Regions from separate parts of the Mesobacillus sp. genome, predicted to be linked through region 3. Evidence: riboswitches for the same ligand, from Rfam matches in the RefSeq annotation. Region 3 holds a riboswitch; each other region holds the start of a gene.

What was found. Region 3 has a riboswitch for cyclic di-GMP ahead of AC3EBE_RS03805 (FxLYD domain-containing protein). Riboswitches for the same ligand answer to the same signal wherever they lie in the genome.
Region 1: another riboswitch for cyclic di-GMP. It lies ahead of AC3EBE_RS05570 (hypothetical protein); the one in region 3 lies ahead of AC3EBE_RS03805 (FxLYD domain-containing protein).
Region 2: another riboswitch for cyclic di-GMP. It lies ahead of AC3EBE_RS05625 (DUF5667 domain-containing protein); the one in region 3 lies ahead of AC3EBE_RS03805 (FxLYD domain-containing protein).
Region 4: another riboswitch for cyclic di-GMP. It lies ahead of AC3EBE_RS23900 (anti-repressor SinI family protein); the one in region 3 lies ahead of AC3EBE_RS03805 (FxLYD domain-containing protein).

What each region holds. Positions count from the first base shown of each region.
Region 1 is NZ_JBYNSB010000014.1:9,496-17,795, reverse strand. Features, by position in the region: gene AC3EBE_RS05585 (lactonase family protein) at 1-238, opposite strand, end outside; gene nadE (NAD(+) synthase) at 920-1,741, shown strand; gene AC3EBE_RS05575 (hypothetical protein) at 1,783-2,127, opposite strand; cyclic di-GMP riboswitch class I at 2,369-2,453, shown strand; gene AC3EBE_RS05570 (hypothetical protein) at 2,794-3,018, shown strand; gene AC3EBE_RS05565 (acetyl-CoA C-acetyltransferase) at 3,071-4,261, opposite strand; gene AC3EBE_RS05560 (GntP family permease) at 4,355-5,797, opposite strand; gene AC3EBE_RS05555 (acyl CoA:acetate/3-ketoacid CoA transferase) at 5,837-7,429, opposite strand; gene AC3EBE_RS05550 (beta-ketoacyl-ACP reductase) at 7,469-8,194, opposite strand.
Region 2 is NZ_JBYNSB010000015.1:2,106-10,405, reverse strand. Features, by position in the region: gene AC3EBE_RS05655 (P-loop NTPase family protein) at 1-492, opposite strand, end outside; gene AC3EBE_RS05650 (STAS domain-containing protein) at 659-1,507, opposite strand; gene AC3EBE_RS05645 (SPL family radical SAM protein) at 1,646-2,485, opposite strand; gene AC3EBE_RS05640 (protein kinase family protein) at 2,685-3,299, opposite strand; gene AC3EBE_RS05635 (sporulation protein) at 3,415-3,810, opposite strand; gene AC3EBE_RS05630 (FbpB family small basic protein) at 3,835-3,963, opposite strand; gene AC3EBE_RS05625 (DUF5667 domain-containing protein) at 4,282-5,595, opposite strand; cyclic di-GMP riboswitch class I at 5,689-5,774, opposite strand; gene AC3EBE_RS05620 (pirin family protein) at 5,837-6,682, opposite strand; gene AC3EBE_RS05615 (alpha/beta hydrolase family protein) at 6,904-7,515, shown strand; gene AC3EBE_RS05610 (protein phosphatase 2C domain-containing protein) at 7,814-8,300, shown strand, end outside.
Region 3 is NZ_JBYNSB010000012.1:241,184-249,483, forward strand. Features, by position in the region: gene AC3EBE_RS03780 (APC family permease) at 1-472, shown strand, start outside; gene AC3EBE_RS03785 (LysM peptidoglycan-binding domain-containing protein) at 623-1,153, shown strand; gene AC3EBE_RS03790 (hypothetical protein) at 1,256-1,615, opposite strand; gene AC3EBE_RS03795 (Ig domain protein group 2 domain protein) at 1,863-3,506, opposite strand; gene AC3EBE_RS03800 (S1C family serine protease) at 3,699-4,826, opposite strand; gene AC3EBE_RS03805 (FxLYD domain-containing protein) at 4,841-6,010, opposite strand; cyclic di-GMP riboswitch class I at 6,097-6,179, opposite strand; gene AC3EBE_RS03810 (GNAT family N-acetyltransferase) at 6,368-6,862, shown strand; gene AC3EBE_RS03815 (GNAT family N-acetyltransferase) at 6,948-7,484, opposite strand; gene AC3EBE_RS03820 (ABC transporter substrate-binding protein) at 7,617-8,300, opposite strand, start outside.
Region 4 is NZ_JBYNSB010000063.1:145-6,954, forward strand. Features, by position in the region: gene AC3EBE_RS23875 (nitrous oxide reductase accessory protein NosL) at 35-658, opposite strand; gene AC3EBE_RS23880 (carbohydrate kinase) at 922-2,019, shown strand; gene AC3EBE_RS23885 (pseudouridine-5'-phosphate glycosidase) at 2,032-2,940, shown strand; gene AC3EBE_RS23890 (helix-turn-helix domain-containing protein) at 3,160-3,510, opposite strand; gene AC3EBE_RS23895 (hypothetical protein) at 3,726-3,914, shown strand; cyclic di-GMP riboswitch class I at 4,162-4,247, shown strand; gene AC3EBE_RS23900 (anti-repressor SinI family protein) at 4,276-4,410, shown strand; gene AC3EBE_RS23905 (helix-turn-helix domain-containing protein) at 4,824-5,144, opposite strand; gene treR (trehalose operon repressor) at 5,432-6,157, shown strand; gene AC3EBE_RS23915 (late competence development ComFB family protein) at 6,208-6,483, opposite strand; gene AC3EBE_RS23920 (type 1 glutamine amidotransferase domain-containing protein) at 6,679-6,810, shown strand, end outside.

The DNA.
Region 1 (8,300 bases), on a different contig from region 3:
CGCCAGACTGACCAATTTTATAGCCAGCTACGCCGCCTGAATTTCCTTCCTTTGCAACAGCAAACAGATATTGATTATCCTCGCTGATTGTCAGATAAGTCGGGTTTTCCAGCTCGGCCGCCGCCCTGACATCTGTGATTTTTCCGCTGACAGCATCCAGGGTAAAAGAATAAATTCCCTTGCTGTCACCTTTAGTATATGTGCCAATATAGCCATTGAACTTTTCATGAGTTGCCATTCGAAAGCCTCCAGTATTGTTGTTTAAGCTTTATTTTGGTCTGATATTTATTCCCTATATAGTCTAGCAAAAATTCAGCTGCGAATAAAATGTTGTGGATGGTCGTGGCGCGAGCTGTTGATTTTCTTGCTGAAGGGTAAAAGAAGTTTTAATAGGTGATAAGAGCCATCCAGGCATAGCAAGCCAGCGGTAGATGGTCCTAATAAGAGCGATAAGAGCCGTCCGGTGAGAGCAAGCCAGAGGTAGATGGTCCTAATAAGCGTGATGAGAACCATTCGGGCATATAAAGACAGCCTTAGATGGTCCTAATAAGCGTGATAAGAGCCGTCCAGGCATAGCAAGCCAGAGATAGATGGTCCTAATAAGCGCGATAAGAGCCATTCGAGTATAACAAGACAGTGGAAGATGGTCCTAATAAGCGTGATGAGAACCATTCGGGCATATAAAGACAGCCTTAGATGGTCCTATTAAGCCCGATAAGAGCCATCCAGGCATAGCGGGCCTGCAGTATTTAATCCTAATGCTAGCAACAAAAAATCTTATCTGCCAGACGTTTATTTTTTCAATAAAACGGTATAGTTATGAATGGGCAGTTAATTTCTCAGGCAATTTCTAGACATTGAACGGTATAAGAGATATGCTCTTTTATAATAACTTTTTCAGTGATTAAGGAGGTATATGATGAGTATACAGAAACAGATTATCGAGGCATTGAATGTGCAGCCGGAGATTAATCCTCAGGAGGAAATCGAGAAGCGGATTGGCTTTTTGAAGGATTATTTGAAGGCTTCAAAGGCGAAAGGTTTTGTACTTGGGATCAGCGGAGGCCAGGATTCAACGCTTGCTGGAAAGCTTGCGCAAATCGCGGCTGAAGAGCTTCGCTCAGAGGGAGTCGACGCGAAGTTCGTTGCGGTCCGCCTGCCGTATAAGGTGCAAAAGGATGAAGAGGATGCGCAGCGTGCACTTGATTTCATCAAGCCTGACAAGACAGTCACCTTCAATATCCAGCCTGCGGTTGATACGTTCAATACCCAATTTGAAGAAGCGATCGGGGAACAGCTGACTGATTTTAACAAAGGAAATGTCAAGGCTCGTATGAGGATGATTACTCAATATGCGATTGCTGGCCAGGAAGGATTGCTGGTGATTGGAACGGATCATGCCGCGGAAGCTGTCACAGGCTTCTTCACTAAGTATGGAGATGGCGGGGCCGACTTGCTGCCTCTTACTGGATTGAACAAAAGGCAGGGGCGTGAGCTTCTTAAAGCACTGAATGCAGAGGCAAGATTGTACCTGAAGGAGCCTACAGCCGATCTTCTGGACAATAAGCCATTGCAGGCTGACGAAACCGAGCTTGGCGTGAGCTATGAAGCAATCGATGACTACCTGGAAGGAAAGCAGATTTCCGAACAGGATGCTGCCAAAATCGAAACACGATATATGGTATCTGAACATAAGAGGCATGTTCCGGCTTCAATGTTCGACTCCTGGTGGAAAAAATAATGAAAGAAGCCTGGCTCCACAGCCAGGCTTTCTTAATGAAACTATTCCATTTCTGTCATTGCGAAATTTCTTTGGTCTTCCTTTTCCGTGACTTTGTCGATTTTATCGGTGAACATTTGGAAGACTCGCTTCTTCTCTTCCAGTTCCTTGATATATTCCTTAAGGTCATTGAACTTTTGTTCAAACGGTTCATGGTACAGTTCGCGGATTTTTCGGTTCAGATCCGGATTCACCGTTGACTGCACGACCTGCTTGGTAATGTTGTGCTTATATGTATAGACCTTCAGTTCATTCTTTACTTCTTCATACTCTGCATCAATCTCGTTCAAAATTCCTTCGATTTCCGCTTTCCATTTATCCAGCGACATCTTAACATGCTGTTCCATAAGGATCCTCCTGCCATTCGCCTAAAAATCAAGCTTCTTCCCTCTATTTTACCAACCAAATTTTACATAGGTGTTGCGTCACTATTACATTGTGGAAACAATCGAATTTTAACTCCGTGTTCGTTCTTCCCTTGTAAATGTAAATTATTGCGCATTTGGAAATAGGTAAAAAGTTTCAATTTTGTAGACAATTGGCGAAATTTGTTGAAATGATGGTTCGATAGTTTTATATTTTAATTAGAACAGAAAAAGGCAAACTTATCGAAAGGTAGGGACGCAAAGCCACGAGTCTAAGGTGTTTTCGCTATGATCGTCGGGTTGCCAAAAAGGATCGGATGTTATTGAAGATGGGTAAATGGTGGGAGGAGTATGCCATTGCCGAAAATCCGCCATCTTTTTGGAGGATTTTTTTATTTCCTCCTGAATCGGAGACATTAAGTAGGGGAAATCTTATCATTTGTCGGCAGCTTAGCTGAATAGTCAGAATAATGATATAAATCTATGAAAAAATCAATTTTGACGTTTGCGCGGCTTGAGAGAGGTTAAATAATACTTAAGAATCTTGACAGGATAATAAAAATAATTCTTTTGGCAGATTTGTTCCATATAAACATCATGATTTTACATCAGGAAAACTAGTATAAATATAGAAAGGTGGAGGAAGGCTTGACTGTTTTGTTTGGAACTGTAGAGTATTTTGAACGGGAAATCGAGTTTCATTTAGCAGAGGTTGAAAAAAGAGAGAGGCTGCTTGAGGAGATCAATCAAATCCAGGTGAAGCTGGAGGAAGAGCTCCTTAATGATTTCATCTGCGATGAGAAGCTCAGGATGGAATGCCTGCAGAATCTTTCAAATGCCTGCAGTAAGTTAACGGAAGATTATGTGGTGTGAATATCCTATAAAAATATGAAAGCCTGTGGATCGGAACCACAGGCTTTTACTATTATTCTTTTACATTTTCAATGATGGTAGCAACACCCATGCCGCCGCCGATACAGAGGGTAGCCAGACCATATTGCTGGTCTCTCTTTTTCAGCTCATGGATCAAGGTAACGAGGATTCTTGCTCCGCTTGCTCCAATCGGATGGCCCAGTGCGATCGCTCCGCCGTTAACATTGACATTTTCTTCGTTCATGCCCAGCTCTTTCATCACGGACAGTGCCTGTGCCGCAAATGCTTCGTTTGCTTCTACCAAGTCAATGTCCGTGAGCTCCATTCCTGCTTTTTCAAGAGCCTTCTTGACTGCGTTCACAGGGCCAATTCCCATGATGGAAGGATCCACCCCTGCAGAACCATTAGCCCTGATAGTGACAAGCGGTGTCACCCCAAGCTCCTTTGCCTTCTTGCCGCTCATTACAACGACTGCTGCCGCGCCGTCATTGATGCCAGACGCGTTTGCTGCTGTTACTGTGCCATCCTTTTTAAAGGCTGGTCTCAGTTTGCCAACCTTTTCAAGTGTGCTGCCGAACTTTGGATGTTCGTCCTGATCAACGATGAGTGGATCACCCTTGCGCTGTCTTACCTCGACAGGAACGATTTCATCCTTGAAGCGACCGGAAGTAATCGCAGCTTCTGCTTTGTTCTGGCTTTTCACCGCGAAGGAATCCTGTTCATCACGCGAGATTTCGTATTTATCAGCCAGGTTTTCAGCTGTGATGCCCATATGGTAATCATTGAAGGCACAAACCAGGCCATCACCAAGCAATGTGTCTACTAATTTTTGGTCTCCCATTTTAAACCCTTCACGAGCTCCTTTTAAGACGAAAGGTGCCTGGCTCATGTTTTCCATTCCGCCAGCGACAACGATATCGGCTTCACCGGAAGCAATCGCCTGATAGGCAAGGTGGACCGCTTTTAAGCCTGATCCGCACAGCTTGTTGATGGTCATCGATGGGCAGGTTTCAGGAAGTCCAGCTCTCATTGCAGCCTGGCGAGCAGGATTCTGGCCAAGACCTGCCTGAAGCACATTGCCCATGATTACTTCATCGACTGCTTCTGCACTGACATTTGCTTTTTCGAGGGCGGCCTTGATCGCGGTTGCACCCAAATCGACTGCAGAAACGCCTGAAAATGCTCCGCCAAAGGCTCCGGTTGCTGTTCTGACAGCACTTGCAATTACAATTGTATTTTCCATTTTTCTTGCCCCTTTCGAACTTTAAAAGTAAAGGGGGAAAGCTCCCCCTGTTTCTTTAATCATAATTAATAAGGTAAAAATTGTCACTTAGTATTATACAAGACCTGTAAGCTTGTAGATTGCAATAATGAAGAAAACGGCCAGCGTTTTAATCACTGTGATTGTAAAGATGTCTTTATAGGATTGTTTGTGCGTAAGTCCTGTTACTGCAAGCAGGGTGATGACCGCTCCGTTGTGCGGAAGAGTATCCATTCCGCCCGATGCCATCGAGATGACGCGGTGCATGACCTCTGGCGAAATATTGAATTCTGTGATGGCCTTCATATAAGTATCAGCCATAGCGCTTAGCGCAATTCCCATCCCGCCTGATGCAGAGCCAGTTACCCCTGCAAGAGTTGTGGTTGTAACGGCACCATTGATCAATGGATCAGAGAATGCAGTTGAGATGCCTTTACTTACAATCGAAAACCCTGGAAGGGAAGAGATGACTCCTCCGAAACCATACTCAGCACCTGTGTTCATTGAAGCGAGAAGGGCGCCGCCGATTGCTGTATTGACCCCAACTTTAAAACCGCCGGTAACCTTTTTCCAATCGTACAGAAGAGTAGCGAAAATCCCAAGGATCAGTGCCAGTTCAACAGACCAGATCCCTACGACTCCAGCCATCTGGACTGTTCCGTAAGCTTCAAGACCAATTTTGGAAAAATCAAAACCGTTTGGGTACCATTTTGGCAAATTCACAGTAAAAAACTTATTAGCAACACCAACAAGGATTAAAGGTACGAAAGCCAATGCAGCTTTTAAAGTGCTTGATTGAGCTGTCATATCAATGTTGGCTGCACCCTCTTCGAGAAGGTCGGCCTCTGCAGCAGCAGCTGTTTCAGCATTGTCAAAGCCGTAAAAGCCTTCGCCGCGCTTCGCCGCTCTTTTTCTCATCGTCTCAAGGTACAGCATTCCTAAAGTGAAGACGAGAATAGCTCCGAGAATACCAAGGATTGGCGCTGCATAAATGTCCGTTCCAAAGAAGCCGGCAGGAATTACGTTCTGGATTTGCGGTGTTCCAGGCAGTGCATCCATCGTGAAGGTGAAGGCACCTAGCGCGATCGTACCAGGAATAAGCCTTTTTGGAATGTTCGCTTCTCTGAATAAGTTTTTAGCAAATGGATAAATGGCAAATACAACAACGAACAAGCTGACGCCGCTATACGTTAAAATCGCACCCATCAAGACGATGGCAAGGATGGCGCGGGTGCCGCCAACCAATTTGATGATTGTTTTTGCAATCGATTCAGCGATGCCCGACATTTCGACGACCTTGCCGAAGATTGCGCCCAGCAGGAATACCGGGAAGTAACTCTTGATGAATCCAACCATTTTCTCCATGAAGATATTGCTGAAGAAAGGAAGCACGTGGCTTGGATCTGTCAGCAGGACCGCAAGCAATGCAGCGATCGGCGCAAACAGGATAACCGAATAGCCTCTGTAAGCCGTGAACATCAGCAAGCCAAGTGCTAAAAGAATGATAAATAGCTCCATACGGGTAACCCCTCTCGAATGAAAAAATATAATTATTGATTAGACTGCCCTGTGAAAGCTTGCTGGCTTAGCATCTTCCTTCAGTCCCATTGGGCCATCCATGAAAATCCTTCTGTCCATAAGCTTCAAGTCCTTGGCAATCAGCGGCCTGAAATCCATCTGGGCGAGGATATCCCTTTCAAGGTTGACACCAGGTGCGATTTCAGTGAGCGTCAGTCCTTCCGGTAAAAGTTCAAACACAGCCCGTTCGGTAATATAAATGACCTTTTTCTTGTTTTCACGGGCTACATCGCCACTGAAGGTGATCTGTTCAACTGCCTCGATGAATTTCTTTGCTTTTCCTTCCTGGAGGACTTCAAGCACTCCATCCTCTGCCTTTACCCTTAAGCCACCGGCAGTGAAGGTGCCGCAGAAGGCGATTTGGCGGGCATTTTGGGTGATATTGATGAAGCCGCCGCAGCCGGCAATTTTCGGGCCGAACTTGGAAACATTGATATTGCCTTTCGCGTCACACTGAGCGAGGCCAAGGAATGCTGCATCAATGCCGCCGCCATCATAAAAATCGAACATATATGGCTGGTCAATGATCGCCTCGGGACCGACTGAGCATCCGAAATCCAGCCCGCTTGCTGGTGTACCGCCAATCGCACCAGGCTCAACAGTAGGAGTGAATTGATCATTCATCCCTTCCTCCTGAAGCACCTTGGCGATGATTTCCGGCACGCCGATTCCATAGTTCAATACTTCTATATCTTCGGAGAGCAGCATGGCGGCACGGCGCGCGATTACCTTGCGCTCATTCAGCGGGTAGGTTTTATCCGACTGCTTGTGCACAACATCGCCGCGGAAAAAGTCCTCATTCAGCTGGCTTCCAAACGTTTGCATATGATTTGCCGCGTTTTCTGCCACGACAACATAGTCTACAAAGATGCCGGGAATTGCGACCAGCTTCGGATCAATCGAACCGTTTTTAACAATCTTCTCAACCTGGACAATGACCTTGCCGCCGCTATTGCGCGCATTCATGGCAATGGACAGGATTTCAAGTGTAAGCGGTTCCTTCGCAAAGCTGATATTGCCGCTTTCATCTGCCTCAGACCCTTTTAAAATAGCAAAATCGATTTTTTGCGTTTTATATGCCAGATATGAGCTGCCGTCAAAGCTGATTTTTTCGACAATCTCATCCTTTGTCACTTCATTCAGCTTGCCGCCATCCAAATCAGGGTCAACAAATGTGCCAAGTCCAACATGGGTAATCGTCCTTGGTTTGCCTGCCGCACCGTCCCTGAACATTTGGGATATCACACCCTGAGGGAGGTTATAGGCCTCCAGTTTATTATTGACAACCAGCGGCTGGAATTTAGGGGCAAGGCCCATATGTCCGCCGATGATTCTTTTCACAAGACCTTCATGAGCGTAATGGTTCATGCCGCGTTCAGCTCCATCACCGATGCCTGCTGCATAAAATAATGTCAGGTTTTTTGGTGAGCTGCTTTCAAGGTAACGATTCTCTACTTCCAGATGGATCTCTTCGGCAACACCGGTACCGATAAATCCTCCAAGGCCTACAACGGAATTGTCGGTGATCAGTTGTGCTGCTTCTTTGGACGTTATGAATTTTACTGAAGACATTGTAAACACCTCTTTGTGAATTTTTCTATTTGGTGTGGTTTAAAGTCTTAATCCGCCAGTTACTTCAAGTACATGTCCATTCACATAGCTGGATTCGTCACTAGCCAGGAACAGGACTGCATTCGCGATTTCCTGGGGCTTGCCAAGACGGCCAAGCGGCGTTTTTTCCCTGATTGGCTGAAGCACCTTATCTGGTACAGTTGCCATCATTTCCGTTTCTACATAGCCAGGAGCAATTGCGTTCGATCGTACTGCGGCACCTTTGCGGGTGAACTCCTTCGCCCAAGTATAAGTCATGCCGATCACGCCAGCTTTCGTAGCGGCATAATTCGTTTGTCCAACATTTCCATATACACCGACGACTGATGAGATGCTGACAATCGAACCTTTGCCATTTTCCATCATGATTGGCGCTACAGCCTGAGTGAGGTTGAATACACCTTTAAGGTTTACATCAATCACGGCATCCCACATATCTTCAGTCATTTTTTGGATTAAAGCATCACGCGTGATACCGGCGTTGTTCACAAGAACATCGATTGCGCCGAATTCTTTTTTTACCTCATCGACAAATTTCGCAACCTGGTCACGATTCGTTACATTCAATTCTACTTGGCGCACATTTGGCAATTCGTATTCGCCCGAGCCCATATCCAGGGAAAAGACTAATTTGGCACCTTCTCGCGCAAACGTTTCCACAATTTGGCGTCCTATGCCCCTTGCTCCACCAGTAACAATAGCGATTTTGCCTTCCATTCTATTCATAATGTAAGCCTCCTACATGTGTTAAATTATCTACACTCTTAATGTAAGCGTTATCACAGATAATTGAAAATATATATAAATCATATTAATAATAACTTTTGGTTAT
Region 2 (8,300 bases), on a different contig from region 3:
GTCGCTGCTTTTTTCTATGATGACTACCTTCTGTTCGTACCCCTTCAGGATTTCCGATATCTCCGGTTTGCTTTTTTCTTCATAATAGCGGTTCCAGGCAAACATTTTCCTGAACATCGCGAAGGTTGGCTTGTAATTGGACTGTTCAAATCCAAGCTTTTGCAGAATGAACCTTTTGATGATCCTGACTGTCCTTACAGCATACGGCGGATCCAGCAGGATGATGATATCAGCATTTTTAAAACTGGCATGAACCCATTCATAGTGGACGCCTTCAATGATCCAGGCATCTCTGCCGATTATACTGCGCAGATACGCATCTCTTTCTTCAGCCTTTCTGCGGACCTCCCCAGTATCCAGCCTTTGCCATACTACGTTATCGAGCTCATAATGCGCGATACTTAACTTTGCAGAAAGCCTCTTCCCCAGAGTCGTTTTTCCACTGCCAACAGAGCCAATTATGTGAATTTTAGCAGGATTTTTTTTGCTCATGCATTGCAACCACCATTTGAATTTCAGATGGATACTTATTCGCTTTAGAGATTGAATTTCCTCTTTTTTTCTACAGAACTTGACTATGTATTGCTTTTTTGGGAAGTGGGTTGACTTTCTACGGGAAATAAAAAAAGCTGCACGTATGCAGCTTTTTGAAAGTTATTTACACTTCTTTTAAAGTCTGGATTTCCTTAAATGCCTGGTGAAGGTTCGATTTTACCGTGATACCTTCAAGGTTCAAGCCAAGGGTTACCATTGTGTGGGCAACCTCTGGACGGATTCCTGTCATGATTGTTTTCACACCGACCAGTGATAATGCGCTGATTACTTTGAACAGCTGGTCCGCTACCATCGTATCAACGATCATTACACCTGACACGTCAAAAATCAGATGAGTAAGCTTAAGCTTAACTGCTTGCTCAAGAGTTTCTTCCATCAAAAGCTGAGCTCTTTCTGTATCCACATTACCAACTAGCGGAAGCACGCCAACGCCCGGCAATAATGGAACGACAGGCACAGATAGCTCAAGAAGAGCCGTTTTCGCATTCTCAAGGCTCTTTTGGTGAGATTCCACGAATGTTAAGCTGAAGCTGTAGATTGCATGGTCCATGAGCGGGTCAATGACTTCCAATACAGCAAAGACTGTTCCAGCAGTCATATCCTTCGCTTCTTCTTTAATCGCATTCCAGATATGGGCGCGATAATAGCTAGTATCTTTAAGCGCTTCGTCAAGGGATGCACCTAGCTTATAAATGTATTCTCCTGTGTCTTTTCCCCATTGTGTGATGCTATCAAGGCCTTTTTGCCTGTCTTCATGCTCAATCAGGGCATGGCCGAAAAGACTGATGAAGTTGGCGCGAATCTCAAGAATCTGGCCTTCAATTTTTTTCAGGTCATGTTTTTGTGCTTCCGTAAGCTGTACCGCAGAATATCGGTCATCATGGACCGCTTTTGCTATTTCATGCTTCCTATTAACAATTGCTTCACCTAATAACTTCAATTCATTGTTCATTCAATCTTCCTCCAAATGTTCCAAAAAGAAATTATAATTTATCATTTAACCGTCAGATTCATTTATACACTGTTATCATCCATCATAACGCAGGTGGAAGAAGCAGGACAAGTTTTTACCCTTGGGCTGGAATATGCCTTAATTAAAAATACCTCCGGCGCCAGGGCTGAAACCGCTTTGGGACACCAACACTTCTGTTACTCCCAATTCCTCTTTCATCATTTTTAGAATGACTTTATAAGCAGATGGATTGTACCATTTTTCCATGCCGAGCTGTTCATAGATCTTATATACTCCCAGCTTCCTGGTCCGTTTTCCTCCGCTTCCATCACCCATCCAAAAATCATCGATGGTAATCCTGCTGGCCACTCCTTTTAGCTTTTCAGGAAATTCCCTCGAGCAGGGCAATAACGGCGAAATCGTCGCCTGTGTCAATACACCAGCAGCGGTGATTTCCTTTAACGCCTTCATCCTTGCAGGTATCGGTGGAGCTGATGGAGCAAAGGCTTTTCTGATTTCTTCTTTATCTGTTTCAATCGTCATCGATATCCTGATTTTATTGCCGAACTGTTTAAATAAGTCGAGATCTCTTTTTACAAGCGGTGAACGGGTCTGGACGAACAGAAAGTCAGGCTGGACTTCAAGCATGACCTCCAGAAGGCTTCTTGTCAGCATGGTTTTCGCTTCTATTGGCTGGTAAGGATCTGTTGCCGACGACATAAAAATCGTAACCGGCCCTTTCTTCTTGGCCTTGACCAATTCCTTACGCAATAATTCAGCTGCATTCGCCTTGATATCTACCCAGGTTCCCCATTCTTCCTCGCGAAAAAGTGAAACCGGAAGCTGCCTTACATAACAATAGCTGCAGCCAAACGCACAGCCTGCATACGGGTTTAGGGAATGGGAATACTCACTCAGCAACCCCCTCCCCGGGGTCAGGATACTTTTCGATAGAATATCATTGATGTTCAGCTTCACGGAATCACCACCTTATTGTTAATCACTTTTATTATTATATAGGCTGGTTTTGGAAAACGTGGATTTCAGGTACGGGGTTGTGTTGGTAACTTTTGTAACAAACCTTTTATTAGGATGAAATATGAGGTTGTCCAGATTTTTGCTATTCAATGACAGGCAAAAAATTGGTCTAGGACTGCTTAAAACTGAGCTTAAATCATTAGTTCAAGTTTGGAAGCAGTCCTTTTTTATAAAAGTAGGCAATCAAGTTCATCATTGTTTCCGGCAATTTCTTTGGGAAGCGCTTGTGCCGGTAAAACTTGTAGAATGCGCGCTTCAGGTCATCCCACTGTGAGCATTTCTTGGTCTGGCGGAAGCGTGCGACGTCAATAAGACGGACGTTTCCTTCCGGAGTGATGATGATATTCCTTAAATGAATGTCCGAGGGATTCAATCCTTTTTCCCTCGCAAGCTGAAGGGCGGCATCAACCTTTTTTATATGCCGGCCGGCAATGGGGATTCCATTAACCAGGCAATTGAACAGCGTTGTACCATGAATATAATCAATCACGAGATAATTGCTGCCTGATTCGTGCAATGACGGGAAGAACGGATTTCCCTTTAACTCTTGATATATTGCCGCTTCCTCAGCAGCTATGTGCTCAAATGACGGGAAGAATACCTTCAGGACAAGCTCAGTCCCGGCTATCCGAAACGCAAACGCACTTCTTCCTTCCCCAATCAGCTCCAGCCGATCATCCATGCCCTCAAGATTCACCCTCGACCCCTTATGACGATATACCACACTCCGCGCCAACTCACCATACAAACTCACCCTCACCCCTCCTCTCTAACCATTCACCGCTTTACAGCACCGGGGGTCAGACCCCCAGCGCTTCACCGCATTAACTCAGTGGGGGTCTGACCCCCGGCGCGTTAATGTGATGAAGCTATTTGTCTTTTATTACTTTGATCATGTCTTCGTCCCAGCTTTCTACGCCTTGTTCGAAGGTTAGCTTTGTCTTGAAGTGGTAGGAGATGGCTTTGCTGGATACTGGTACGTCTTCTGGGAGCTTGAAGGAAAACGGAACTTTGTCGTTTTCATCTGATTCGATCTTTGTCTGTATCTTAATTGCTATGTTATCGATTTCCTTCTCTGCTCCTGTTTTCTCATCCACCATGACCAGGGCGCAGTCTATCTGTTTTAAGTGCTGGTCGATTGTTCCGCCTTTTATTAGAAATTGCCCATTCACTGCTTCTCCCGGCCTCAGTACATCCTTCTCCAAAACAAGGTCAATTTGTGCTGACCCGACGCCCATAAGCGACATATACTTTCTTAATAACATTCCTGATCCTCCATCTAGATTAAATTACTTCTTTCCGCCTGAGTATCGATCATCAAGACGCTTCTCGATCTTTTCGAGCAGACGCTGATCCATTAATAATTCTTCCCGGTTCTTCTTGACAAGTTCCTCAAAACGCAGCTGTTTTTTCTTCATTCGAACCACACTCCATTAATAAAATTTATGTTGCTTATTTCAAAAATGCTTTTATCGTAATAAAAAAACCTTCACCGGAAGCGGTGAAGGTTTAAAAACAAATAAAGACCTTCACCAAATATGGTAAAGGTCTTGCTAACAACTGTCGTTGCCAACAAAGCCGGGAGAAATCTCCGTAATGACGACTCTGTTGTAAAAGCTACTCCCCTTTAGGAGAACTATTCAAGTTTATAATTATATCATACATGACACAGAAATATCCGTCAAATCAAACGCTTTTTGAGTATCTGACCAAAGGTTGGCAATATTCAGGCTGCCCTACTTGCCGTTGCCATTGCCTTTTCCGGAGCCTTCATTGCCGCCCTTGTCTACCTTGCTGCTTTCATCTTCCTTAGGGCCCGCTTCATCTCCGTTAGAACCCTGATCCTTCTTTCCTTTAGCCTTTTCAGACTCCTCTTTTTGTTTCTGCTCTTCAGCCTTCTTGTTTTCTTCACGCTGCTTATCTTCGGCTTTTTTTGCTTCTTCCTTCTTTTTCTCTTCTGCTTTTCTAGCTTCTTCTTTTTTCTTTTCCTCCGCTTGCTTCGCGGCTTGCTGCTTTTGTTCTTCAGCGTTCTTAGCAGCAGCCTGTTTTTGCTCGTCAGCTTTCTTAGCAGCCGCAGTCTTTTTCTCATCCGCTCTTACAGTCGCAGGCTGTGCTGCGGTCTTTTTATCACTGCTCTTAACAGTTGTTGCTGCATTCGCCAGTAAAGTTGAAGTTGTTGTTTCAGCTGAAGCAGTATCATCTGCTTCTCCTTCTGTCACTGCCCCGTCTTCTGTCTGGCCAGCCCCAGTTCCATTATCCTCAGCATCAGCACTATCTCCATCGCCTGCTTCAACATCTCCAGACTCCAATGAGTCATCTTCAGAGGCGGCATCATCTGCTTCTTCCTCATCAGAGCCCTTCTTCTTGCCTAAGGCCAATCCTTTTTTCTCGACACCAAGCTGTTTAACAGCTTGTCCAAATCCAAGCTTTTCTTCTGTAAAAATAGCAGCAACTTCATCTACGGTAATATCGGCTGTTTCAGCCAGCCAGAAAATCTGGGCAATTTGACCATATCCAAGCCCTTGTTCACGAAGCTCAGCCACCTTTTCCTGATCAAGCCCCTTCACTACATTCGCAACAACCTTTGCCTCTTCGACAGCTTCTTCCAGCTCTTCCTCCAGTTCGCCTTCTGCATCCTCTGCAAGCTCGTCCTCTACTTCAGCAACGTCTTCTAACTGTTCAGTGAGTTCATCCGCGCCCTCTGAATCGGTTTCTTCCTCGACAATCACTTCAGTCACTTTTTCCTGAGCTTCCTCAAGAGCAGCTAAATAATCCTCTAAAGCTGCTTGCACAAATTCATCTTTCTCTTCAGTAGACATAGCTGTTGCTTCCGCAAGTCTCTCACTCGCAAACTCAAGCAGCAGCTGGGCCTCCTTTTCATCATCGAAGGTCACTAACAGCTTTAGCTCCTCAAATAATTGATCGAAAGTAAAAAAGAATTCATCTGGTGTAACGCCCGGATCTGCCGTTTCGATTACCTCATCGGCTGATACACCCGAACCAAAGGCAAGCACCCCTGTCAAAACTGCTGTTGTCAAAAGCTTCTTCATTCTAATTCCCCCGTTATAAAGTTTGAACTAAAATCGATAAAAAATAAAAAAGTGCTGTCCGAAGAACAGCACACACCGTACGCTATGTGAATCTTCGGCAACTGGCTGGCATAGTCCGAAAGACATTAGCCCCTGTAGTTTTGCGTCGCCAGGTTTCCCTGGTTTTGCCATTATCGGATTTTAATTCTACTTATATCTTACTTTTTCGACAGGAAAAAATAAATAGAAATTTTTCAAATATTTACTTCGCTTCCTCGCCAAATTTTCCTTCATGATAATCACGGTAAGCCTGTCGGATTTCTTCCATTGAATTCATTACGAACGGGCCGTACGCCACTACTTCTTCCTTGATCGGTTTTCCTGAATAAACGAGAACCCTGGAGCGGCTATTTGCTTTTAGCTGCAATTCGCTTAAGCCTTCCCCGCCATCATTATACGAAAGAGTTGCAGCTGAGGATTTTTTCAAGTTTGTGCCGCTTTTCCCTGTATTCAAATCACCGGACAGGACGTAGATGAATGCATTATGTCCTTCCGGAAGTTCGTATGAGAATTCCGCCCCCTCTGATAGGATGATTTCGGAAAGGGTGAACGGCAACAATGGCTCCAGCGGACCAGTTACTCCGGCCGTTTCACCTGAGTAAACCTTCAGGAAACCGCCATCAAACTGAACAATCGGCGCTGTTTCAGAGTATACATCCTGATAGGATGTTGTCGTATTCTTTAAGCTTTTAGGCAGATTAAGCCAAAGCTGCAGCGTATGGGCGATATCCTGGTCAACCGCCTCTTCTGCATGCCTCGCACCTGATCCGGCATTCATATATTGGATGTCCCCTGACTCAAGGATACTGTGCCCGCCATGATTATCGATGTGTTCAAGCCTGCCATCTATCACATAAGTGATCGTCTGGAAACCGCGATGCGGATGGTCAGAGAATGTGCCGCGCTTGAACCAGTCCTCCGCCATCAGGATAAAAGGATCAAGCTCCCTCCACCTCTGCGGATTTAAAACCAGTCCTGCCTGGACATGCGGTAAATCTTTTTCCTCATATTGTACAGTCCAATGATCCTTGATTTCTCTTTGGAACATCTTCTATTCCTCCAGTACATTCATTATTTAGTTAACTATATCCAATATACAACATCAGCTTACTTATAGTAAGCTAAGCGCTCTGCATCATTTTCTTTACGCATTCTTTTGTAAAAAGCGTTCCTCAATTCAGTTTCTAGCTCTTTTTCTATTTTAGCATCATCCTCCTTCCTTTATAATTAGCTCATACAACATGTTCCTCATACTTGAAAAAATACATAATGAGTGAACCGATAATAATAGAAGAAATAATATTTAAAGGCGCAAAGGAAACGCTATGCGGCACACTTTTCCTACCCGATCACATCGAGCAGCTTGTTCCAGCGATGGCATTTTTAGCAGGCTCTGGCGGTGAGTCTGAACGTTATGGAGATGCTTGGGGATTCAAAATGCGGGTCACTCTAGCTCAACACTGCAATGAACACGGCATTGCTGTTTTACTTTTTGACAAGCCTGGCAATGGCGGTTCTACAGGCAGCTGGGAAGAGCAGGACTTTCATGACCGTGCTGCAGATGCACTGGCAGCAGTCCATTTTTTGCAATCAAGAAGCGAAATTGACAGAGAAAAAGTCGGCTTGATCGGCCACAGCCAGGGAGGTTGGATTGCCCAGCTCTCAGCAGCCAAGTATGAAGAGATCAAATTTTTCATTACTCTTGCCCGCCCTTATATCCCTGTTTACGAACAAATCATGACTGACATCAACCTTCATCATGAAGCAGAAAACAAATCAACCGTTCATAAACAGATCGCTTTGGGAAAAATTAAGACCTTGCTGGCTCTTGCAAAGCTGATCTCAAAATATGGATATAAACACTATATAAATCTCACATAGATTACGGTCCAGTCCCTATTCTTCCAAAAATCACATGGCCAGTGCTTGCGCTTTTTGGAGAGAAAGACGTCCTGTGTCCGCCACTTTCAAGCATCCAGAATATCAAGAAACACCTTGGGTCTACTGACATTACAAACAAAGTCTTCCCTTCGGCGAATCACCTTTTTTTGGAAGTGCAGCACTGGAAGCACAAGGGAGTTCTGCAATCTGGAGAAGAAATTTGTGCCTGAGTTTATGCCTGCGGTCACAGATTGGCTGAAAGCGAGAGTTTAAAACTTATAAAGGATGTTGAACCTAAATGAATAATCAAATCGAATTCAGCTGGGTCGGAAGTCAGGAGAGCTTTGTTGACAATATTAGTGTTGAGGAGTTTGGCAGTGTAGCTGTAGGACGTTACGGCGGCAATTCAGCGGCAGGGCAATATAAAAACGAAGACGGCTGCCTGCTGCTGGCAGATGCCCTGGAAGATTGGGAGTTTGTTATTTTGCTAGATGCCCATAACTCGGCAGAAAGCGCTGAGCTGGTCGTCAGCGTGTTTGAACAGAAAAAACATGAGATATTAGATTTACTCACCCTGCAGTCCGAACAGGCGTTTAGGGCCCTGGAAGCCTGGGTTCTTACCCTTTTCCAAAGCGACGACTTTTTAGCTGAATGCAGGAAGATTGCCGGCGAAACAGCCTGTCTGATGATGGCCAGAAAAGGAAAGTACATCTGGTGGTTTTCTGTTGGTGACTGTTTGTTATTTTTGCATCATGAGGAGCTCGCAGCCTTTGGGCAATATCAAG
Region 3 (8,300 bases):
GACGGCCATCGCCTGGGGAATTGCAGATGCACTGGTAGCACAAGCTGCAATTTCACGCATTCTTTACAGCATGGCGCGTGACCGCAAGCTGCCTAAAGTCCTGGCTAAGGTTCACCCTAAATTCAAGACACCACATGTGAGCACCCTGCTTGTCGCAGCCATCTCACTGGCTGTCACAGCATTCTTCGCTTCACAGATCGGTGCACTGGCATCGGTAGTCAACTTTGGTGCATTATCAGCTTTCTTATTCCTGCATGCATCAGTGGTGATTTATTTTATCAAAAAACAAAAGAGTAAGGACTACTTCAAGCATCTCGTCTTGCCGGTGATTGGTTTTATCATCATTGGGTACGTCTGGATTTCTCTTGATCCGCTGTCCAAGCAGCTCGGATTCATCTGGCTCGGAATCGGGATTGTCTATCTGATCCTGCTGAAGGTGTTCAAGAAGGATACATCGCTGGACCTGGATTAATATTTTAAAAAAGCTTGCAGAAAAAGGTTGCCCCCTCGATCTGCAAGCTTTTTCTTTTTGGGCTTAAAATAATTTTCAACGGAAACACCTCGAACCGCCGTCAGCCGCCCAACATATAGTAGGTAATATCCACCCAGGGAGGTGTCGGTCATGAATTATATCATCCAGCACGGTGACACCCTTTACAGCATCGCGAAAAAGTTCAAGGTCAGGCTGATCGACCTGCTGGCCAGCAATCGCCAGATCACCAATCCAAATATGATTTTCCCGGGCCAGGTCGTCTTCATCCCGACTCGCCTATGCCCAACACTGCGGATCGGTGACCAGGGGCCTGCCGTCAGCCGCGTTCAGATCATCCTGCAGTTTCTCGGAGTGTATAAAGGAAAAGTTGACGGGCTGTTCGGTCCCCAGACCCTCATCGCCATAAAAGAATGGCAGGGACGGGTAAAAGAAATCGAAGTGACCGGAATCGTCGACACAGATACATGGTATTCGCTCGGAGCCGAATGCGCTCCCCGTCCTTCAGTAACACAATACATCGTCCGCCCCGGCAGCACTCTGTATTTGATTGCCGCATGGTTTGGGGTGTCAGCAGAAAGCATCCTGCAGATCAACCCGCAAATCACAAACCCGAATATGATTTATGCCGGGCAGGTGATTCATATTCCGGTGAGTGAGTAATTTTGTTTCATCAAACCAAGCAGGAGAACCGTCCCCCTGATCAAAAAAACAAGGGTCCCAAAAGCCGGACTTTTGGGACCCTTGTTGTCAATTAGGATGGTTTTAGAATGTGCCGTAATAGAAACCGGCGTATTCACAAGAGATGCTGAGATCGTCACCTACGGTTACATAGTAGAATACATAGCCTGGAAGGACGATGCAGACATTATCACCTTCAACGTTAATCTGCGGTGTATTGCAATGGCCATCATAGTTACAGTCAACTGTCTGCAGGGTAAAATCCAGGCCAGTTGGCAGGCCGGATAAAGGCGCGCACAATGTGAGACACACTGGTGACCACCAGAAATCCAGACAAGAACCTTCCTCTGCTGGCTTCATGCCCAACTGCTCTTTATCAATACCCTCAAACTTTTCAATCATCTGCTGTAAAACCTCTGCTGGCAATGCTGTTTTTTGTTCCATACCTTCCATTCCCCCTTTTTGCTTCAAACTAAAAAAATCACTCCATTTCAATAAGCTTCACCTCCTTGTCCATCCTTGCTATATACAATGCAAGCACGACAAGAAGTGTATAGGAGCTTGTCTCATCCAAAGCAAAAATGTGCGGGAATACAGTGGAACATGGGGACGGTTCTCGCGTTCCAGAATGGAACAGGAGAACCGTCCCCGTGTTCCGCCAAAAAACCCGTGCCAGAGGCACGGGTTCTGTTTAGTTGCTGATCACAATATCATCAAAGTTAAGTCTGTGTCCCGAAGTACCGGAAACAACAATCCGGAAGCGGACTGATGCTGTCTGGTTCACTGAGAACGTTTTTACCTGCAAACTGGATGTGCTGGCATTCAGGCTGCCAACATTCGTCCAGGCCGAACCGCTATTTGTGGACATTTGCAGCTGCCATCTGGCTCCGCTATCGCTGCCAAAATTGGCGTGTGCAATTTGCACGCTTTTTGCCCCGCTCACATTGAAGTTCATTGTAAGAGCACCACTCGCTCGAACACGTGCCGACTGGGTGCCATTCTTCTTGTCAGTGCTCAAGTTTCCGATCAGCGCATTGTCAAAATACCATGATCCGCTTGATAAGGTAACATTCCCTGATGTATAGGATGTCTTTGTGCCGGTTTCGAACTTCTCATTCAATGTGGCAGTTCCGCCGCCACCGGAACCATCCGCATCATATCCGTAGGAACCAGACTTGAATGTTGAAGGGTCGTACCATTTATAGCCTGTAGCAGGTGCGGCCCAAGGCTCTGCTTGAGGTTCTGTTGAAGTTTGCGGGTTTTCCATAGACAGCAGAGTTGTTTTCTGGTCAAGCTGCAAGCCGCTTACCTGGGCTAAAGATGTATAGCTTTCCTGCTTTGCAAGCCAATCCACAAGATTCACAAGCAGCGTGCTGTCATCCTGCTCTTTGAAACCATCGTAGGTCGTCTTTTTGCCGCCTGTTTCTTCACGGAGATATTTAGGAGTGGCATCCTCCACCGGTGACGAATCACCGATAAAAGCCGCCTTTCCTGCACCGACCTTCGATACAGCCACGTATGGTCCTTCTGCTCTTCCACCGCCATTATATACACCCTGGTCGACAGCATAGCCCCAGGCAGCTGTTGTCGGAGGAAGGTAAACAATCCCCTTTGCCTTGTTTGGATCTGTAATTGCCAAGGTCGAACCTGCATGCATGGCCACTGTGGAAACTCCGCTTGTGATGCCGAACGCCTGGCTCGGTGCCACGATATCATTCGCTGTCACATCACCAATTGCATTGTAGCGGAAGCGGATGCCGAAGTTATTGGACAGCCAGTCAGAACCAGTCACACCCTGCATTGCTCCAGAGGATGCTTCCTCCGTTCCCATTCCTTTTGCCGGGTCATAATAAGCCCCGCGGCGGTAGCCATTGAATACTTCGGAAGCATCCCAGCGATTTTTATTCCGGTCAGCATTGTAATGGTCACCTATGAAAAAAATACTGCCGCCATTCTGGACATATTGAAGCATCGCATCCTGCTCAGAACTCTTATACGGAATATTCGCTTCTCCAATAATGAAAACATCGTAATCTTGTAAATCTTGATACGTTATCGGGGTTGTCTTGCGCAGTTCTTTTGCATAATACCCCTCGTTCGCCAGGGCATTCGCAAAATCAGAGAATCCGCCATCCAATACCCAATCAGCCGCTCCCGCAGTTTGTCCATGGGTATTATCAAACAAAATCCTTTCTCCATTCGCTGTCCCGACCGGCTGCAGCTGCGGAGCCGGATCCAGCGCATTTTCAGCAGAAACAAAAGGTGTAAAAAAATACAAAGACGGTGAAACAAGCAAAGCCACTAGTGCAATAACAGAGAACCTTCGACGAATCATGCTTTCACTCCTTATTCGTGTATTCCTAACTAAATTAACACACAAATATTGACGGAATGTTAAGATTCCCTTAATTTGAAATTTTCCCAACTTGGAACATGGGGACGGTTCTCGCGTTCCAGAATGGAACAGGAGAACCGTCCCCATGTTCCACCCTAAAAAAAGCAGGAGCTCGCCCCCCTGCTTTAGTAATTATTCTATTTTTTCACCATTTCCGGAAATCAATTTAAGCGTATCATTTTCATATTGAATTTTGTAGGTAACTTTATATTTACTATACACGGTTGAACCATCTTTTCGCTCTTCAGCTGATATGACAGCAATGGCAGAATAAGTCTCCCCTGAAGCTGTTACTGCCAGATCATCCATTTGAACGGACTTTGTGTTTAAATATCCTTCTCTAAATTCATCATAAGATAGGCTTGACTGCCATGAGCTGCCCAGCAATGAGTAAGCTGTTACATAATCACCGTAATTCAGGCTTTCATAAAAATAACTGACAAGGTATCGTGCGAGATCCTCTGTTGAATATTCTTCTTCATAGTCATACTCCTCAGAACCTAAGTTCACTTCAGGAATGGTTGTCATTGGAGCATCTGACCAGCCCTGTACGATTGGCAGGACACTTATGATCGGGATGCTGAAACCAATCGAACCTTTATCAATGCCAGCTGAATTTATCCCAACGACTTTACCAGTCTTGCTGTCTATTAACGGCCCTCCGCTGTTACCAGGCGCAATAGGGGCCGAAATCTGATAAACATCCTCATAATGGAATGGTTCTATATCAAGGTCCCGGTCCACACCGCTTATGATTCCTGTTGTGACTGTGTTTTGCAAGCCAAGCGGACTGCCAAGTGCAAGGACTTCATCACCGATTTCAGACTTTTGCTCTGAGGATATTTCCAGTGGCGTTGTTCCCTCCAGTCCAGGTACACGCACAACAGCAATATCTGTCTCGTTACTAACTCCTATAACCGTCCCTGCAAACTCTCTTGAATCAGAGGTCTTAACTTTTACATTTTTAGCATTTGCCACCACATGGGCATTGGTCACAATATCCCCTCGGTTATTGTAAAGAAAACCGGATCCTAAAGATCCATCCTCCAACTCTATTTTTACAACTAATTTTTGAGTATGATGGATAATCTCTTTCAATTCTTTTGAGGCACCCTTCTCTGGCGCGGACTCTTCCGCCTTCACTATTAATTCAGACGAAGCCGGCAGCTTATTTGGGATTTCTTCTTTTATGAAAAAGTAAGCGTAAGTGCCGCCTCCCCAAATCAGCAGAGTAGATAATATACTAATAGTCCATTTCATATTTATGCCACCCCTTAATCAACATACCAAGTGCTGTTGTCGATTTCTACATTTGCTTCCTGGTAAACTCCATATTGAATATCTTCAAAGTTTCCTGTCTCTCCGGGCTCCAGGTAATATGGATACACTGATGCATATCCTGAATTAATGTAATTGCCTTCGCTATCATATATCGTGTAGTTAACAGTAACAGAACTGATTGTAGTGGTTGCCACATTTTCGACATTACCCGAAATATATAAATCTCCATACTCATCTAGTTGTGCTGTAACCTCCAAGACTTGAACCGCTGCTGTTTGGTTCCTTAGGTCTTCCTGTGCAGCTGCTTCCATTGCTTTCTCAATTCTCTGCTGTTCAGCTTTCTCAAAAGCAGCCTGATCTTGCTGGACTCTTTCCTTCAACGCAAGCAGCTTTTTGTCATTCACAGCGAACTGAAGTCCTTTGTCTATATCGGAGAATGCTTGCGAAAAGTTTTTGCTTGCTAATTTCCCCTCTGCATCCTGGCTGCTTATTTGGACAATTTTATTCAAGATCTCTGTTTTCACCGCACTCGCTTCATTTTCGGGCATTGAAGACAAGATCGAAAGCTTTCCGCCTAATTCATCGATTGTCTTTAATCCGTTCAGCTCTTTCTTTATTGTGCCTACCGTAATTTTGATTTGCTTTTCATTAGCAAGCTTTATAAAATTATTGAAAATCGGACTTTCACTTTTGTTCAGCTCTTCTTTTAGGCTAGCAAGCTCTTTGGAGGCAGCATCAAAATTCGTTTTTTTAATATGATCACTTATTGTCAGCAAGGCAGTTTCATATTTGAGGGCTTTATCGATAACCTCTAAATCAGCTTGCAATGCCTTATAACCTGGACGCTTTGCGAGGCCGCTTTCTGCCAGTTCTTTGGCCTTTTTAAAATCACCCTTAAAAGCCATTTGCTCAGCAGATTCCTTCAGCTTCAATGTATCCGAATTTACATCTGTCTCAAGAAAATAATACGCCGCTACTCCAATACCCACTATAATCGCACTCAGGATCGGGATGATCACTGGAAGAATGCTTGCAGTAACACTAGATTCCTTTCCCTTAGGCTCGTCCTTACGGGCAGCCTTTGATGCTTGTATATCTGCACCACAACTTGAACAAAACTTGGATTCCTTAGCGACTTTCTCTCCACATTGGTGGCAAAACACTCAAATCCCTCCGTATATTAAAAAAATAAAAAGGCCTCTCATCTCATGTGAGCGACCCTAAAAATCCATTTACTTACAGGATATTTACTGGCAGCCCAGCCGCCATTGTCCCCTGACATTAGGCCTGTAGCTTGCATCCACATTTTTCAATGAGTTGCCTTTTTTCACATAATATGGTACTTATTCACTAGATAGATTACCATACTTATAGATATTTTAGTATATTTTTCCGCATTTTGTTTTACCTGTTAGGGTTCGTTATCTTTTTGCAAATGAAACCGTCTTTAAGTTCCACCCGCGTTCCAGCATGGAACAGGAGAACCGTCCCAATGTTCCCAAACTAGAAAAGGAGAATGAATGATGGAAGCAAAAATTAGACAAGCTGTGGATTCTGATCTGGAGGTATTTGTTGATTTTGCCGTTAAGCTAAGCCAATTCAACCGGTCAAAACATGGCAGCGAATGTAAATACGATGACTACGAATCTGTCATTACTGCAATCAAAACGAATGCACACGATACTTTTACCAATAGAAATGAAGATACGTTGATCCTGATCGCAGAGATAGCAGGAAAACCAGCCGGTTACTCGTTGGGAAGAATCTTTGAACAAGACGCAGCCGCCGACAACGGAACAGGCAGGATGGGACTATTCGATGAATTATTCCTCGATGATTCCGCGAGAGGCCTGGGCCTTGGACAAACATTAATCGAAGAAACGATGAAGTGGATGAAAGAACAAGGAATCAACAGAGTCAAACTGCATGCCTACTCCTGGAATGACCATGCCAAAAAACTGTATGAACGCAATGGATTCCAAGAGTATGCCGTCTCCTACGAGAAATTCCTTTAAACAAAGGTGGAACACGGGGACGGTTCTCACGTTCCAGAATGGAACAGGAGAACCGTCCCCATGTTTTCCCATGTTTTCCCTAAAATCAAGCAGGAGAACCGTCCCCATGATTGGCCCACTCTTCTTCGAGGATGGCGTAATAATATTCATCCCACCACTCGTTGCCATGTGGGATGCATTTTTTAAAGTAGCCTTCCCTCCGCATGCCGATCTTTTCCATGACACGGTAGGATCCTGTGTTTTCCGGCTGGCAGGTGGCGATGATTCTATGAAGCTTTAATTCTTCAAAACCATACTTCAAGAAAGCAAATGCAGCTTCAGAGGCATAGCCCTTATTATAGTATTTAGGATTGAACACCCAGCCAATTTCATATGTGTGTTCGCCGAAGTATTTAAAAAAAGCAATGTGTCCGATCAAAACATTCTCGTCTTTTAAAACAACAGCAAATTTCTGCGCGTTCTCCCCCATATTATCCTGAAGAAAGGCTGCTGCAGCTTCTTCATTAAAAACTCCCTCTGGAATATACTCCATAACGTTGTGGTCCGATGTATACTCCAACACAGCCTGCAAATCATCCATATCAAATTTGCGAACCAATAATCTAGTAGTTTCCAAATCCATTTACAAATCCCCCAAACTCTAACATCTTGCCTTTCTATATTTCGATACAAGGACGAAGAACACCTTCTGGAACATAGGGACGGTTCTTCCGTTCCAGAATGGAACAGGAGAACCGTCCCCATGTTCCACCACCTATTGTTTTACCCACAGCCGTGTCAGGTCGACGTACCCGAAGTGTTTGATTTCTACATTCATGAGATTGATGGAAAATGGGATTTGCCTTTTCGTGTAGTAGAGCGGGATGCATAAGGATTCGTCGCGCAAATACTGCTCGATCTTCAGATGGTGCTGAATCCAATTTTCAAATGGCAGGGTGTTATAAGCCTCTAGCTGCTCCTGCAGGAAATCGTCTTTTTCAGCGAGGAAATTCAGCGGCGAAAAGCGATTGACCAGGAAAAAGTAATAGGAGAAGCTTTGGTTCAGTTCAAATATTTCACCGTGAATGAATAGGTCATTATTCAATCGTCTTTCAGGGTGATAAATCGAATCTTCGAATGGGACTTCCTCCATCTCTACGGTGAAGCCCGCCTGCTCCAGCTTTTCTTTTAACCAATGAGCAGAGTCAGTGGAATAGTTGACCCAGCCTAGTTTTAACGGCCGGGTAATCGCTGGCTTTGGAATCTCAGGCATGGTATAGCTTGTGGAGTGTCCTATCAAACAGCCTTCATTATTTCCTTTGATTTTCGGATTCAGCTCCTTCAGCTCCTGGCGATGGCGGGCTATGACCATATGGATGTAATCCCTGACTTCCTTCCTAGCAATATCTGAATCACGATAGGGGTTCATGATGACAATCCCAAAGCCAGAATCGCTTTC
Region 4 (6,810 bases), on a different contig from region 3:
CGCTTCAGCTTTTGCTGCAGCGGGATTTTTTATATTACTTTCCTTCCATGTCTTCTTTATGTTCCATATCCTGATCTTCCTTCTCATCCATCATGCCGCCCTGCATCTTCATTTTCTTCATGTAGCGCTCATTGGCAACCTGGTCGATTGTTTCCCAGCTGGATAGCTCGGGATGTTTATCTTCGTTTTCAGCAATGAATTTATCGGCGCTTTCCTGGTTGGTGAAGAAGGCATACCCATATTTCATTGGTGTTTTGAGATCAGCTTTTACAGGAACAGCGGTATCAGCTTCAATCCACTCGGAAGTAACATAGTCGCGGACCCATTTTTCCTCGTATTTTATTTCATCTTTCCTTTGGGAGTTCAGAAGGCAGCCTGAGTCATCAAAGAATACATACTCACCGTCTGCTGTTTTTGCCTGGGCGGTGAACACGCCCATTTGGTCGGACTCCGTGTATACCTTCATATTGCAGAAAGCACATACATCCTCTTTACCTGGCTCATGAGGACCTTCACCATGATCGTGCTTCTCCTCTGTCACAGAGGCTGTTCCGGCTTCAGTTTCTGTTTGTTTCTCCTTGTCAGCGGCGGAATCGCCGCATGCAGAAAGAGCCAAAATGAATAAGGATGCTATGAATACAGTAAAATATTTTTTCATAAAAATAACCTCCTTTAGTTACGGAATAATCGTAACAGGGAGTTGTGATTAAAATGAGAAAAATCCGTGGGAAAAGCGTGAGATTGCCCGATTTTATATGACTTTTTTGTGACATTATGACACAAGCAAGCCACAAAGCTTCAAGCGGGTTGGAAGTAGGAAAAAGGAAAAAGTAAACGAATATTAATAATGTTGTGCCTATTCAGATAAAGGTTTATGATTCTTATATAGACTAGTATTTGGAAATTAGAGGGGTGCACGAAATGAATGAGAGAGAGGCACTTATTTTTAAACTAGTAAAAGAGGATCCGTTCATCTCACAAATAGATCTGGCGATGAAATCGAAACTATCTCGTTCTGAGGTAGCGAGCTATATATCGGCATTAATCAAACAAGGAAAGATTCTTGGCAGAGCCTATGTATTGCCGGAGAAAAGGCAGGTGCTTTGTGTAGGAGGAGCGAATATCGACCGGAAAATCTGGTCGAAAAGCAGGCTGGAGCTTGGCACGTCCAATCCAGCGGAAAGCTCCAAATCATGTGGAGGCGTAGCGAGGAATATTGCTGAGAATCTGGGAAGGCTGGGCAGCGATGTCAGTGTGCTGACAGTAGTAGGGGACGACCATGAGGGGCATTGGCTGCTGGAATACACGAAGGCATTCGCCGATACGACTCCTTCGCAAATCATGCATGGCCAATCTACCGGAACTTATACCGCAGTGCTGGACCATGAGGGTGAAATGTCGGTTGCTCTGGCCGAAATGTCAATCTATGATGCTATTACTCCTGAATTCATCGACGGAAAATGGGCCTATTTTGCCTCATCTGATTTAATCATGCTGGATACCAATTTTCCAGCTCAGGTCCTGGAATGCATTATTACGAGGTGCCGCAGAGAAAATCTGCCATTATGCATTACGCCGGTGTCCTCCCCGAAAGCAAGAAAGCTGCCGGAAGATTTAACGGGTGTGACCTGGCTGATTGCCAATAAGGATGAGGCAGAGGCGATATCACACATCAGCATCGAGAACGAAGGCGATTTTTTCAAAGCAGCCGAAAAGATCATCCATAAAGGAGCAGAGAAAGTCGTCATCAGCCGGGGAGATAAAGGCCTCGTCTATTTTACGAAAAAAGGTGAAGCTGGCGTGCTGATTCCGCCTGCCATATCGGTGATTGACGTGACCGGTGCAGGCGATTCGCTAGTTGCCGGGATCCTCTATGCCCATTTAAACGGAATACAGACCGAGGATGCCTGCAAAATAGGGATGGCCTGCTCGATCCTGACACTTCAGACAATCGAAACGGTAAATCCAATCTTGAATAACAAGCAATTGCTGGACACATACAAACAAAACTTTAATTAAGAGGGTTAGAGAATGCTAGAAAAGTGGCTTGAATTTTCAGAGGAAGTACTCGAAGCGAAAAAAACAGGCAAACCGATCGTAGCGCTGGAATCTACCATTATCTCCCATGGAATGCCTTATCCACAAAATGTCCACACTGCGAGGGAAGTCGAGGAAATTATCCGGGCTTTGGGAGCTGTCCCAGCGACAATTGCCATCCTTGCCGGAAAAATAAAAATCGGTCTCTCAGACGAGGAGCTCGAATATCTCGGTCAAAGCAGAAATGTCGAAAAAACAAGCAGGCGGGACCTTCCCTATCTATTAGCAGCGAAGAAGGATGGCGCCACCACGGTTGCGGCAACGATGATTTGTGCAGAGCTTGCGGGAATCCAGGTATTTGTCACAGGAGGAATCGGCGGTGTGCACCGTGAAGCGGAAGTGACAATGGATATTTCAGCAGATCTGCAGGAACTGGCAAATACAAATGTTGCCGTCGTATGTGCAGGGGCAAAGTCCATTCTTGATCTTGGGCTTACCCTCGAATATCTGGAAACCCATGGGGTGCCTGTCGTTGGCTTTGGCACCGATACACTCCCTGCCTTTTATACAAGAACAAGTTTATATAAGGTGAACTTCCGGCTGGATTCAGCAGAGGAAGTCGCTGAACTGATCAGGACAAAATGGGAGCTTGGACTCAATGGAGGCGTCGTGGTCGCAAATCCAATCCCAGAGGAACAAGCCATGGAAGAAAGTCTGATGAATCATGTCATAGAAAAGGCCCTCCAAGAAGCAAAGGAAAAGAAAATTGAAGGCAAACAGGTCACACCATTCCTTCTTGCCAAGGTAAAAGAATTAACAGATGGCAAAAGCCTCGAAGCCAACATCGCCCTGATCAAAAATAACGCAAGAGTTGGAGCCGAAATTGCCTTGAGCCTTATTTGATAATGGGGAACTGGAAGGACATTTAGAGAATTTGTAAATGGGGCAGGGATATCCATACCTATAGCAGCTTTATTGGGAAGATGGGAAGGCGCATGAATGAAATCAGCAGCCATTTTCACAAAAAAAAATTAACGTCGACAAAGAGGAATTAGAATCAGCCACTAGCTGGTTCTTTTTTTGGTATAAAAAGAATTCCAACTTTATATTTTAGTATTAACACTATTTCTTCGACTTGATTGAAGAATTCCTGAATTTGATAAAATCCAGATAATAGGAAAAATCATCTTTGCTGATCCCGCTCCTAATTGCCTCTTCAATAAGCAATAGCCATTCAGAATCGAGAGAGATTTCTCCCTTTTTTAGTTGAGTTTCATTGCCCATCAAGTATTCGACTGTGGTATCGAGCGTCAACGCCAAGCGCGATAAGACCTGGACTGAAGGATTCTCCTGGATTCCTCTTTCGATATAGCTTAAATAGGATTTCGATACATTTGCTTTTTCCGACAGTTCAGTGATGGAATACTTTTTTTTGATTCGCAATCTCTTAATTTTCTCTCCCACTATCTTCATTTGGCAATTCTCCTTAAAAGACATTCGCTTATTCATTATAACGAACAAATTGTTCTTTTCAAAATGCGATATTGTAAGATAACTAGAGATAATTCTTGTAAAAGAACGATATTCGTTCTTTTTTAAGAATTTTTGACTAATTTTCGCCTTTTCCAGAAATGATTCCAATGGACTATACTCAATAAAGATAATCTGGACAACCATGGAGGTGTTGTTTGCTGTGTACAGAAAAAATTGTGATCGATGCAATCGTCCGTCCTTCAGCAGCTGTGAGCAGGGTGAATGGCTATGCCCTGTATGTGGCCATGATCTTACCAGCTATCGATTTTTTCAGGCTGGAACATTTGAAAAGAGAACGGCTTTGCCCAGCTGGATTAAAGGTGTTTACACCAGGAAAGATTTAAATAGAAAATCAGATTCAAGTTTGTGGGGGTAATGTTTAAAAAAGAGTTCAACAATTCCGGAGATAATTTGACAAAGATATCTAGATAATAACTTGAAATTTCTGAAAACTAACTGTTTTCCATACTGTTTTTGTAATTCCTTGGAAGAAAAAAGAAATAATCAATCAAATCCAGCCGACAAATACTTACAAGATAAAAAAAAAGAACCATATACAATGAGATTGGGAGTTAAAGATGAGATAAAAGGCACAGAAAAAGGCAAACTTGTTGAAAAGCGGGGACGCAAAGTCACGGATCTAAGGTGCAAAGTACTATGATGGCCGGACTGCCTGGAATACACACGTATTTTGGGGGGAAGAACTTGATTAGCGAAAAGGCAATTACCGAAGAATTGGACCAGGAATGGACGCAGCTCATAATGGAAGCAATGGAAATGGGATTGAAGATAGAAGAAATCAGGGAGTTTTTACAAAGCTTCAACGGCACAGGACTTTAAAAGTACATAGAAAAACATCATAATGAAATGAATCGGGCAGCTCTCTTTGAGGTGCTTTTTATTTTTTGATTAGATACTGTTAAAGCAAAATATTGATTTATAATACTCTGTTGCTCTTCGTTCCAGGCGCGAAGACTCCTTCGGGATGAAGCGGGACAGGTGAGACCCCGGTAGAAATGGCCCGAGAAGAAGGGGCCATTTTACCCCACAGGAGCAAAGCGACGAGGAGGCTCACCGCACGCCCCTAGAAGAATTCGCTCTTGAAAAAGCCGGCAATTGGGCTTTTTCATAATTCTTCAGAGGAAAGCGAAGCGCCTGGAACGGAAATCAACAGCATATTTTTACAGAACTATCATTTAAAGAATTTAATTGTGACCATAAATAAAATGGACAGCGATCGCCCGCTGTCCATTTTATTTATTATGAAGCTTCCATTTGTTGAATTCGAGGAACTCACGGAACTGGTCCTTGGTGATGCCGGAATCCATTGCTTCTTTCACAAGATTCACCCAGTCAGAATCCATATTCTCCTTATCAGGCTGTTCATGGATCAGATTGTCAACAGGGATATTAAGGACTGCTGCAATCTTTTCAAGGAATTGGATTGAAGGGTTCGTCTGGAGATTGCGTTCCAGTGAACTCAAATATGATTTGGCAACTCCGGCTTGTTCTGCAAGCTCGGATAATGACATTTTCTTTTCCTGTCGAAATCTTTTAACGCGTTCACCGATCACAGCTATCCACACACCTTCTCTATTTATAATTAAATAATAACAAATTTCCTCGCATAGTTCCATATTGAGAACGTTTCATAGAACAATTATAACCAAAATACCATGCAAAAGGATTGTTTTCTAAAAAAAGCTGCATGAAACATGTTGGGAAAATTACTCAAAGGATTTTTTTACCGGCATTGGCTGCTGTTCTTTCGTTTAAATTTTGCAGGAAACCCATCCGGAAATGCATTTATCAGGAAAAAAGGGTAAAATGGCAGTAATTAGTATAGGTACGGGGGAATACGATGCAAAAAAAGTACTTGCCGATATATGAGGAAATCGCGAAAAGAATCCAGGACGGCCTTTATCCGCCAAAGACCATCCTTCCATCGGAAAATGAGTTTGCCGACATGTACCAGACATCGAGAGAAACGATTCGCAAGGCGCTGAACCTGCTGGCCCAAAATGGATATATCCAAAAGATCCGCGGCAAAGGCTCTCTTGTCCTTGATTTGAAAAGGCACCAATTCCCGATCTCAGGATTGGTCAGCTTTAAGGAACTCGCGGAGAATATGGGCGGCAAAGCAGCAACCGCCGTCGAGGAGTTTGCTCTTAAGGCTGCCGATTGCGAAATTGCAAAGGAACTGCATATTGATGAAGATGATTTGGTGTGGAAGGTTACCAGAGTCCGGCAAATTGACGGGGAACGAATCATCCTGGACAAGGATTACCTGGTCGAGAAATATGTTCCTGGACTTACAAAGGAAAACTGCCAAAATTCCATATTTGAATACATCGAAAAGCAGCTCGAAAAAAAGATCAGTTTTGCCAAAAAGGAATTCACGGTGGAGGAACCGACCGAGGAAGATCAGTCCCTGCTGGATATGGAAGGCTATCAGGCGGTCGTGGTCGTGAAGAACTATATTTATTTTGAGGACGCCACCATGTTTCAATATACAGAGTCAAGGCACCGCCCTGACAAATTCCGGTTTGTCGATTTCGCGAGGCGGATGGATACAAAATCATTATAGAAATTAGTGATGAAAACTATAAAAAGAAAGCTGCCAATCGGCAGCTTTTTTTAATGCTTTGGATATTTACCTACGAGGTGAATGGCACTGATGATTCTTTTATTGATCCAGGCTCTGTTCTCCTGGGTATTAAGCTGTTCAAATACCATCTTGCGTCCATCTTCTGTGGTGACATAATGGCTCGGAAGCGTGTTCAGGCTGATGGCGATGATATCATTCCTGCACTTCTTGCAATTGCAGAAAGTCTGATAATCCGGGCTCATCATTAAAACATTGACAAGAGTCGAAACCACTTCTTCCATTACGTTGACATAATTAATATTCACAGTGTTCCTTCTCTCCCTATTGATGTCCTACTATTGATTATAGTGGATAATGTCAAATATAAAATGAAATTTTTTGCTTTTTAAAAATATAGGTCTTTGGACCTTTGTTTATTCTAAGATTTGGATAGATGTTTTAGCTTCAGCGGACAGGGAAAGTTTAATAGTGGATATAAAAGAAAAGGAGATGTTATTCCTATGGCTAAAATTGCATGCTTAATCACAGAGATGTTTGAGGATTCCGAGTACCTGGAGCCGTCAAGAGCTTTTTCAGAGGCCGGCCATGAAGTAATGACAATCGAAAAGGAATCAGGAAAGACTGTAAAAGGA